2 regions of the Arthrobacter halodurans genome follow, and region 1 is predicted to be linked to the other one. Evidence: predicted binding sites of a transcription regulator. Region 1 holds the regulator's gene; the other holds the start of a gene.
What was found. Region 1 encodes LexA, which represses DNA repair genes until DNA is damaged. Its sites were predicted from a motif close to TCGAACANNTGTTCGA; they were not measured.

Region 1 (4,393 bases):
AACTCGGCGTACGCCTCGTCGACGACGACGATCGCCTGGCTCGCCTCGCCCGCCGCGTAGACGGCCTCCACCACGTCGAGGCCGAGCGCGGTTCCCGTGGGGTTGTTGGGCGAACACAGGAAGACGATGTTGGGGGCCCGCTCGGCGACCTGCCGGGCCGCGGAGTCCGCCGTCAGCTCGAAGTCGGCCGCGCGCGAACCGGCGATGTACCTCGTGTCCGTGCCGCTCGCCAGGAGCGGGTACATGGAGTAGGTCGGCGGGAAGCTCATCAGGCTGCGCCCTGGGCCGCCGAAGGCCTGGAGGATCTGCTGCAGCACCTCGTTGGACCCGTTGCCGGCCCAGATGTTCCCGGGTGCGAGTCCGTGTCCCAGGTATGAGGCCAGCCGCTCGCGGAGTTCGGTGAACTCGCGGTCGGGGTAGCGGTTCAGGCTTGCGGAGCAGGCGCGGACATCGCGGGCGATCGCCTCGCGGACCTCGTCGGGGAGGGGGTGGGTGTTCTCGTTGACGTTGAGCAGGATGGGCACGTCCAGCTGGGGGGCACCGTAGGGCTCCAGGCCCCGGAGGTTGTCCCGCAGCGGAAGTCTGGCCAGTCGTCGCAGCTGATCACTCACCGAACAATTCTAGGGCGCCGGCGCAGTGGCCCCGAATCGGCGGGTGGGGCCGCTTAACGTTGCCGGCACCGGCGGGGCAGACGCCACCCGGGCCGAGCCCGGCCCCGCGGTTCACCACCGGCGGTCCCGCGGGGCGTCCCGCCCGCGTTCCCGACGGCCGTCGGCGGGGCGCGCGTCCCGGCGGTCCCGGATCCTGCCCCGACACGCGCGTCCGCGACCCGCTAACCGCCGGTCGGGACGAAGAGCGTCTGGCCGGGGATCACCGTGGACCCCGCGAGGTTGTTCAGTTCCGCGATCTCGGCGATGACGACGCGCGGGTCGCGCCCCGGGGCGAACTCCGCGGCGATCTCCCAGAGGGTCTCCCCCTCCAGGACGGTGACGGAGGCCGCCTCGACCCGGACGGAGGCGCCGGAGTCGGCGGCCATGACGGGGGCCGTGAAAATGCCCACCAGGACCAGGGCAGAGGTCGCCGCGAGCAGGACGGGCAGGCCGATGAGGAGAAAGCGGCCCCGCCGGGTCAGGCGGACAGGTCCGCGGACGGCGGATGCCGCGGGGGCCGGCGCCGCGGCGCGGGGAGACGTTCCGCGTGGGGAGCCCCCGGGGCGGGCGACGGGAAGGCTGAGGACGTTCGTGGTCCGGCGGGGATCCCCGCCGAGGCGTGCCGCGGGCTGAGCAGGGGTCGCGAAGGCGATCTGAGCCATGGTTTTGCCTTTCTCTCGCGCCGGGCCGCCTCGCGGCCGCACCGACGGTTCGGTGTTCGAAGATCGAACCGGTCGAAACTCGTATTCGAACGCTTGTTCGATCTCGCTCGTCCATTTGTAGCATTCCTGACCGAGGAATGTCGAGACACGTTCGAACAAATCTTTGAAAGCCCCGTGGTGGTCCACTAACGTGGTGACCAGCGGCTCGTTGGATCCAGTCCAACAGGCGCCTCCGACAGAATGCGGAACGGCCCGGAGCCACGGGGACAACCAGGATGGGGCACACCATGAGCACAGCTGACACTCCGGCACCGAAGCGCACGCCGAAGAGCCTGACGGTTCGCCAGAAGAAGATCCTCGAGACCATCCAGCGCGCGGTCGCGGCGCGCGGCTATCCGCCGTCGATGCGCGAGATCGGCGACACCGTCGGCTTGGCGAGCCTGTCGAGCGTCACGCACCAGCTGGCCCAGCTGGAGAAGCTCGGCTACATCCGCCGCGACCCGCGCCGTCCGCGCGCCATGGAGATCCTGACGCCACTGACGCTCAGCGACGCTCGCGAGACCGCCGAGGCCGCGCACGACGGACTCCGCGCCATCAACGGCACGCCGGTCTCCGAACTGAGCACCGCCTCCGACACGGCGATGGTCCCGCTGGTCGGCCGCATCGCCGCCGGCGGCCCCATCCTCGCGGACCAGACGATCGAGGACGTAATGCCGCTCCCCCGACAGCTGGTCGGACACGGCGAGCTGTTCATGCTGAAGGTCAGCGGGGACTCCATGGTCGAGGCCGCCATCTGCGACGGCGACTGGGTCGTGGTGCGCCGGCAGCAGAATGCCGTCAACGGCGATATCGTGGCCGCCCTCCTCGACGACGAGGCCACCGTCAAGACGTTCCGGCAGCGCGACGGGCACACGTGGCTCCTCCCCCAGAACCGCCAGTACGAGCCCATCCTGGGCGACCACGCGACGATCATGGGCAAGGTCGTCTCGGTGATGCGCTCGCTCTAGGGCGTCCGCGCGGGGGCGAGCCGCTCCAGTGCCCCCACCACGGTCGCCTTGTCCGTCGTCGCCCACATCGGGGGCAGCGAGGCGCGCAGGAAGTTGCCGTACCGCTCCGTGGCCAGGCGCGAGTCCAGCACCGCCACGACCCCCCGGTCCGACGTCGAGCGGATCAGGCGTCCGGCGCCCTGCGCCAGCCGCACGGCCGCGTGGCTGGCCGACACCGCCATGAAGCCGTTGCCCCCGTGCCGCGCGACGTCGCGGCTGCGCGCCGTCGACAGGGGATCGTCGGGGCGCGGGAAGGGAATCCGGTCGATGACCACGAGTCGGCAGGCCGGCCCGGGGACGTCCACGCCTTGCCAGAGCGTCATGGTGCCGAAGAGGCACGTGTCGAGGTCGTCGGCGAACTCCTTCACCAGCGACGCCATGCTGGAGTCGCCTTGGCACAGGATCGTCTGGTCCAGCCGCGGCCGCAGCGCCTCGGCGGCCTCCTCCGCGGCCCGGCGCGAGGAGAAGAGCGCGAGCGTGCCCCCGCGCGCGGCCCGGATCAGATCCTCCAGCTCCGCGAGCGCCTCCGTGGAGACGTTCCGGGACGGCTTGGGCAGGTGGCGGGCGACATACAGCATGCCCTGCCGCGGATAGTCGAAGGGGCTTCCCACGTCGACGCCGGTCCAGGCGGGGGCCCCCTGCCCGAGCAGCCCCAGCGCCCCGGCGACCGGCTCGAAGGCCGCGCCGACGGCGAGCGTCGCCGACGTCAGCACCACGGTGCGTCCATCGAACAGCCCCTCGCGCAGCCGGCCGGCGACGGAGAGCGGCGCGACGTTCAGCGTGGCGGGTGTCGAGTCGTCGGGCTGCACATAGCCCTCTCCGGGGGTGAACTGCCCGGGACGGGACGCCCAGACGACCTCCCGCGCCTCCGCGGCGCCATCGAGCCGGTCGCACTGCTCGACGAGGTAGAGCAACTGCGACCGGGCCATCTGCCGCCCGCCGTCCACGGCCTCCTGCGGCGCGGGCTTGGAGTCCGAGAGCGCCACGCGGGCGGCCTCGCGGACCTGGTCCACCGCGGCCGCCTGCGCCTCGTTGAGGCCCGAGGGCATCAGCCCCGCGGGGATCCACTCCAGCGATTTCTGCAGCGCGCGCGACGCCAGATTGAGCGCGTCGACGTTCACGTGGCAGTGCTTGCGGGCGGCCGACGCCGCGCCGGAGACGAGCGCGACGGACAGGGGACGAGTGACGGAGCCCGTGACGCGGTCCTGGAGCTCGTGCGCCTCGTCGATGACGACGGTGTCGAACTCGGGCAGCACGGCGATCCCCTCGAAGGCGGAGACGGCGAGCATGGCGTGGTTCGTGATGACGATGTCCGCCTCGGCGGCCTTCTTGCGCGCCAGCTCGCTGAAGCACTCCTCCGCCATGGGGCACTTCTGGGCGCCAAGGCAGTCCATCGCGGTGACCGAGACCTGGCGCCAGGCGCGGTCTCCGACGCCCGGGACCAGGTCGTCCCGGTCCCCCGTGTCCGTCTCCTCCGCCCATTCGCGCAGCCGCACGACCTCCTGACCCAGTGCGCTCGCTGGTCCCGCCCCCGCGGTCAGGGCGCGTGCCGCGCCGTCCTCGGTGAGGGCGAACAGCGCGCCCTCGTCCTCGTCCGGGTATCCCCCGCCGAGTTTGTACTTGCACACGTAGTTGCCGCGGCCCTTGGCGAGGGCGACATCGAGCTTCCGGGGCAGGTGCGGGGCCAGCTGCTCCAAAAGGCGCGGCACGTCCCGGCCGACGATCTGCGCCTGCAGGGCGAGGGTCGCGGTGGAGACCACGACCGGCTTCTCCGCCTCCAGGGCGTGCGCGATCGCGGGCACGAGGTACGCCAGCGACTTGCCGGTGCCGGTGCCCGCCTGGACGAGTAGGTGCCGGCCCGAGTCGAGCGACTCCACGACCTGCCGCGCCATCTCGTGCTGGCCGGGACGGTTCTGGCCGCCCATGCCCTCGACCGCGGCGTCGAGCAGCCCGAGGACCCGTTCGACGTCAGCCACGGAGGGAGAACGGCTCCAGCTCGGCGGCGAGGCCCTCGCGGACCTTGACGACGAGGCGG
Region 2 (4,393 bases), on a different contig from region 1:
GCCGGTGCTCTGGAACTAGGCCGGGAACGCACCCGCCGCCGCACGCTTTCACACCGTCCCTTGATACCCCACCACCCCGAGGAGCAGCCATGCCCACCATCACCTTCACGCAGCCGGACGGCCGGGCCGACGTCGTCACCGCAGTCGAGGGGACGTCCCTGATGCGCGCCGCCGTCACGAACGGGGTCGACGGCATCGTCGGCGAGTGCGGCGGGCAGGCCATGTGCGCCACGTGCCACGTCTATGTGCGCCCGGAGTTCGCGGCGGCGCTCCCCGAGATCGGCGACGACGAGGAGGAGATGCTGGACTGCACCAGCGCCGAGCGCACGGCGAGGAGCCGCCTGGGCTGCCAGGTCGCCGTCGGCGCGGGACTCGACGGCGTCGTCGTCGACGTGCCCGAGGGGCAGGTCTAGCCGTGGGCGGCGCGGCGGGGGCCGGGGCGGACGCCGGGGTCGTGGTGGTCGGCGGCGGCCAGGCCGGGACGCAGGTCGCGGACTCGCTGCGCGCCGCGGGCTACGCCGGACCCGTCACCCTCGTCGCGGAGGAGGCCGGCACGCCGTACCAGCGCCCACCGCTGTCGAAGGACCACCTGCGGCCGGGGCCGGAACCGGAGCCGTTGCCGCTGCGGGGGCCCGCGTTCTTCACGGACCGGCGCATCGCCCTGCGCGCCGGCGTGCGCGCCGAGGCGATCGACCGGGGCCGCCGCGCGCTCCGGCTCGCCGACGGGACGGAGCTGGCCTACGGGCACCTGGTCCTCGCGACGGGGGCCGCGAACCGTTCGCTGCGCTGCCCGGGGGCGGAGCTGCCCGGCATCCACGGCCTGCGGACCCTGCCCGACGCCGGGGCGTTGCGCCGGGGGCTGGACGCGGCGCGCGAGGTCGTCGTCGTCGGGGCCGGGTTCATCGGCCTGGAGGTGGCGGCGGCCGCGCGCGCCCGCGGCGCCGCGGTGACGGTCCTCGAGTTCGCCCCGCGTCCCATGGCGCGCGCCCTGACCCCGGTGACGGGGGAGTGGTTCGCCGCCGCCCACGGACGCCTCGGCGTCGAGCTGCGGCTGAACGAGGGCATCGCCTCCTTCGATGCCGGCCCGGACGGGAGGGTCGCCGCCGCCGTCTCCACGGCGGGCCGGCGCTACCCCGCCGACCTGGTCGTCGTGGGCGTCGGCGTGGATCCGGACACGGCGCTGGCGTCCGCCGCGGGGCTCGCCGTGGACAACGGAATCGTCGTGGACGCGGCGCTGCGGACCGCCGACCCGCGCATCCTCGCGGTCGGAGACTGCGCCAACTTTCCCAGCGCCCACGCCGGGGGCCGGGTGCGGCTCGAATCCGTGCAGAACGCCACGGACCAGGGCCGCCGCGCCGCGCTCACGATCCTCGGGGAGGCCGGGGCATACGACGACGTCCCGTGGTTCTGGAGCGTGCAGGGGCCCCACCGGCTGCAGATCGCCGGGCTGTCCGCGGCGTCGGACCGCACCGTCGTCGTCGGCGACCCGGCGTCCGGCCGGTTCTCCGTGCTGTGCTATCGGGACGGGCTGCTGGCCGCCGTCGAATCGGTCAACCGGCCGTCCGACCACGCGGCCGCGCGGCGGATCGTCGGTGCGGCCGCCCCGGACCCCGAGGAGGCCCTCGCGCCCGGATTCGACCTCAAGACCTACGCGCGCGCCGCCGCCCCGGCCGGATAGCGGCGCCGGTCGGATGGCGGCGCCGGCCGGACAGCGGCCCGCTCCCATCCGGGGATCCGGGCGGTCGGAGGACCTTGGTCGGGAACGCCCGCGTCCGCTCGTGCCGCGGATGCCGCCGGGACGCGCGCGGTGCTAGTCTGGTGCTTCGAATCTTTGTTCTAAGGCGGTGGTGGGGTGTTCGGCATCGATCCCGCGCCGCGGAGCGCCCCGGAACCGGACGGCGGTGGCGCGCCGGCCGAGGCGAGTGGCTTCCCCTCGCCGGCCCGCGACTACTTCAACGGCGGCATCGACCTGAACCGGCACCTCATCCGCGACCGCACGTGCACCTTCATCATGCGCGTCGCCGGGAACGCGATGGCGGCCGCCGGCATCGCGGACGGCGACGAGCTGATCGTCGACCGGTCGCTCGTCCCGCGCGACGGCAGCGTCGTCGTCGCCGTGCTGGACGGCGAGCTGGTGGTTCGGCGGCTGCGGTTGGGCGGGCGCGGCGCGTCCCTCGAGACGGACGACGGAGCGCGCCCCACCGAGCTGACCGAGCTGGCCGACCTGACCGTCTGGGGCGTCGCGACCCGGTGCCTGCACCGTGTCTGACGCCGGCGCCGCGGACGCGCCGGGGCCGGTCCCGCCCGGCGCGCCGATCGCGCTGGTGGACGTCAACAACTTCTACGTCTCCTGCGAGCGGGTGTTCGATCCCTCGCTGGAGGGGCGCGCCGTCGTCGTCCTGTCCAACAACGACGGCTGCGTCGTCGCCCGCTCGGCCGAGGCCAAGGCGCTGGGCATCACGACCGGGACCCCGTGGTTCCAGGTGGCGCCCTCGGCCGACCGCTGGGGGCTGGTGGCGCGCTCGAGCAACTACGAGCTCTACGGGGACCTGTCCGCGCGCGTCATGGAGGTCATCGGCCGGTTCGGCGCCTGGCAGGAGGTGTACTCGATCGACGAGTCGTTCCTGGGGCTGGCGCCGGGGGAGTTCCGCCGCGCCGAGGCGCGGGTCGTGGAGGTCGCCGCGACCATCCGCGAGGCGGTGGCCCGGCACGTGGGGGTGCCGGTGTGCGTGGGGGTCGCGCCCACCAAGACCCTGGCGAAGTTCGCCAACCACATCGCGAAGCGGAACGCGGGCATGCGCGGCGTCTGCTCGCTCGGCTCGATGCCCGACGCCGAGGTCCGCCGCATCCAGTCGCGGGTCCCGGTGACAGGTCTCTGGGGCGTGGGCGCGCGGACGGGGGCCCGGCTGAACGCGCTGGGCATCGAATCGATCGCGGACCTGCGGGCCGCGGATCCGCTGGCCATCCGCAAGCGCTTCTCCGTGGTCCTGCAGCGCACGGTCCTGGAGCTCAACGGGGTGCCGTGCATCCCGCAGGCCGACGAGCGGGCGGACAAGCAGCAGATCGTCTTCTCCCGCAGTTTCTCCGCCCCCGTGACCCGGGCCGAGGAGATGGACCAGGTGATGGCCGTCTACGCACAGCGCGGCGCCGCCCGGCTCGCCGCCCAGGGCCAGCGCGCCTCGGTCCTGACCGTCACGGCCGGCACCAGCCGATTCTCCGGCGGGGCGGCGTCGTTCCCGTCGGCGAGCGTCCCGTTGCCGGAACCGACCAACGACCCGATCCGCCTGACGAAGGCGGCGGTCGCCGCCATGCGCGGGCGCCTGGAGCCCGGGGCCGCCTACCTGCGCGCCGGGGTGATGTTCTCCGGGCTCTCGCGGGACGTGGCGGGGGGCGGGCAGGAGTTGCTGGACGTCTTCGCCACGGGGGACGGGGACCGGAACGTCGGGGACCTGCTGGGGAACGTGCGCGCGAAGTTCGGCGAGGCGGCCATCGGTCTCGGCCAGGGCGGATTGGCGGCGCCGGCGTCGTGGTCCATGAAGCGGGAATTCTCGTCGCCGAAGTACACGACCGAGTGGGCGGAACTGCCCGTCGTGCGGGCCTAACCGACGACTTTTTCCCCACCGGCATCAGCCGCCGCAGGGGCCCCGAAACAATCGACGCGGGTGGCCCCCATCGCTATCCACGGGCCGCCGCCGAGCCTATGGTGGACCCGTTGGGGACAACAAACGAGGCAAACTCTTGGGGAGTCGGCTATGGATCACTACGAGGTGATTGGTGTTGCGCGCACCGCGTCGATCACGGACATCAATGCCGGGGCGCGGGACGCACTCTGGGCCGGGAAGGTCGATCAGACCAGGACGCGGCAGATCCTCAACGCGTGGTTCACGCTCCGGGATCCGCAGCGCCGCCGGGCCTACGACCAGCAGCTGATCGTCGAGGCGCCCGGCCTTCCGACGGTGACCGGCCCGCAGCCGACGGTCCCGGTGGGGACGGCCCCCGCCCCCACGCTGCGCGGAACGCATCGCCAGCCGCGGCACCGCGCCTGACCCTTCCGGCGGCACGTGCCGGGTTCCGCGGTGCCGGACGCCGGTCGGCGCGCCGCGCGGCTGACAAACCCCGCCGTGCCTCCTAGGCTGGGGCGCTACCGCACGAACCCGACGGAAGGATCCCCACGTGGCCGAGTCAGACGTGTCCAAGAACGCCCGAGACCTCGCGGACAGCGGGGGCGGCATGGCCCCCCAGCAGCAGGAGCATCCGGGCGCCACCGCCCTGATGGAGCCGGCGCCGGACCACGGGGAGCAATCTTGGGTGGGACGCGGCCGGCTCGAGGGAATGCGCGCGCTGATCACCGGGGGCGACTCGGGGATCGGGCGGGCCGTGGCGATCGCCTACG

Region 2: ACETWP_RS10450 (LexA family protein) is a predicted target of LexA. The motif match lies at 1,824-1,839, and genes of this name have one in related genera.

What each region holds. Positions count from the first base shown of each region.
Region 1 covers NZ_JBHDLJ010000008.1:39,629-44,021, forward strand. Annotated here, with positions in the region: gene ACETWP_RS10970 (histidinol-phosphate transaminase) at 1-611, opposite strand, end outside; gene ACETWP_RS10975 (LysM peptidoglycan-binding domain-containing protein) at 833-1,312, opposite strand; gene lexA (transcriptional repressor LexA) at 1,600-2,319, shown strand; gene ACETWP_RS10985 (ATP-dependent DNA helicase) at 2,316-4,283, opposite strand; gene hflX (GTPase HflX) at 4,327-4,393, opposite strand, start outside.
Region 2 covers NZ_JBHDLJ010000007.1:134,754-139,146, reverse strand. Annotated here, with positions in the region: gene ACETWP_RS10465 (cytochrome P450) at 1-19, shown strand, start outside; gene ACETWP_RS10460 (2Fe-2S iron-sulfur cluster-binding protein) at 90-413, shown strand; gene ACETWP_RS10455 (NAD(P)/FAD-dependent oxidoreductase) at 416-1,678, shown strand; gene ACETWP_RS10450 (LexA family protein) at 1,862-2,269, shown strand; gene ACETWP_RS10445 (Y-family DNA polymerase) at 2,262-3,602, shown strand; gene ACETWP_RS10440 (J domain-containing protein) at 3,753-4,046, shown strand; gene ACETWP_RS10435 (SDR family oxidoreductase) at 4,174-4,393, shown strand, end outside.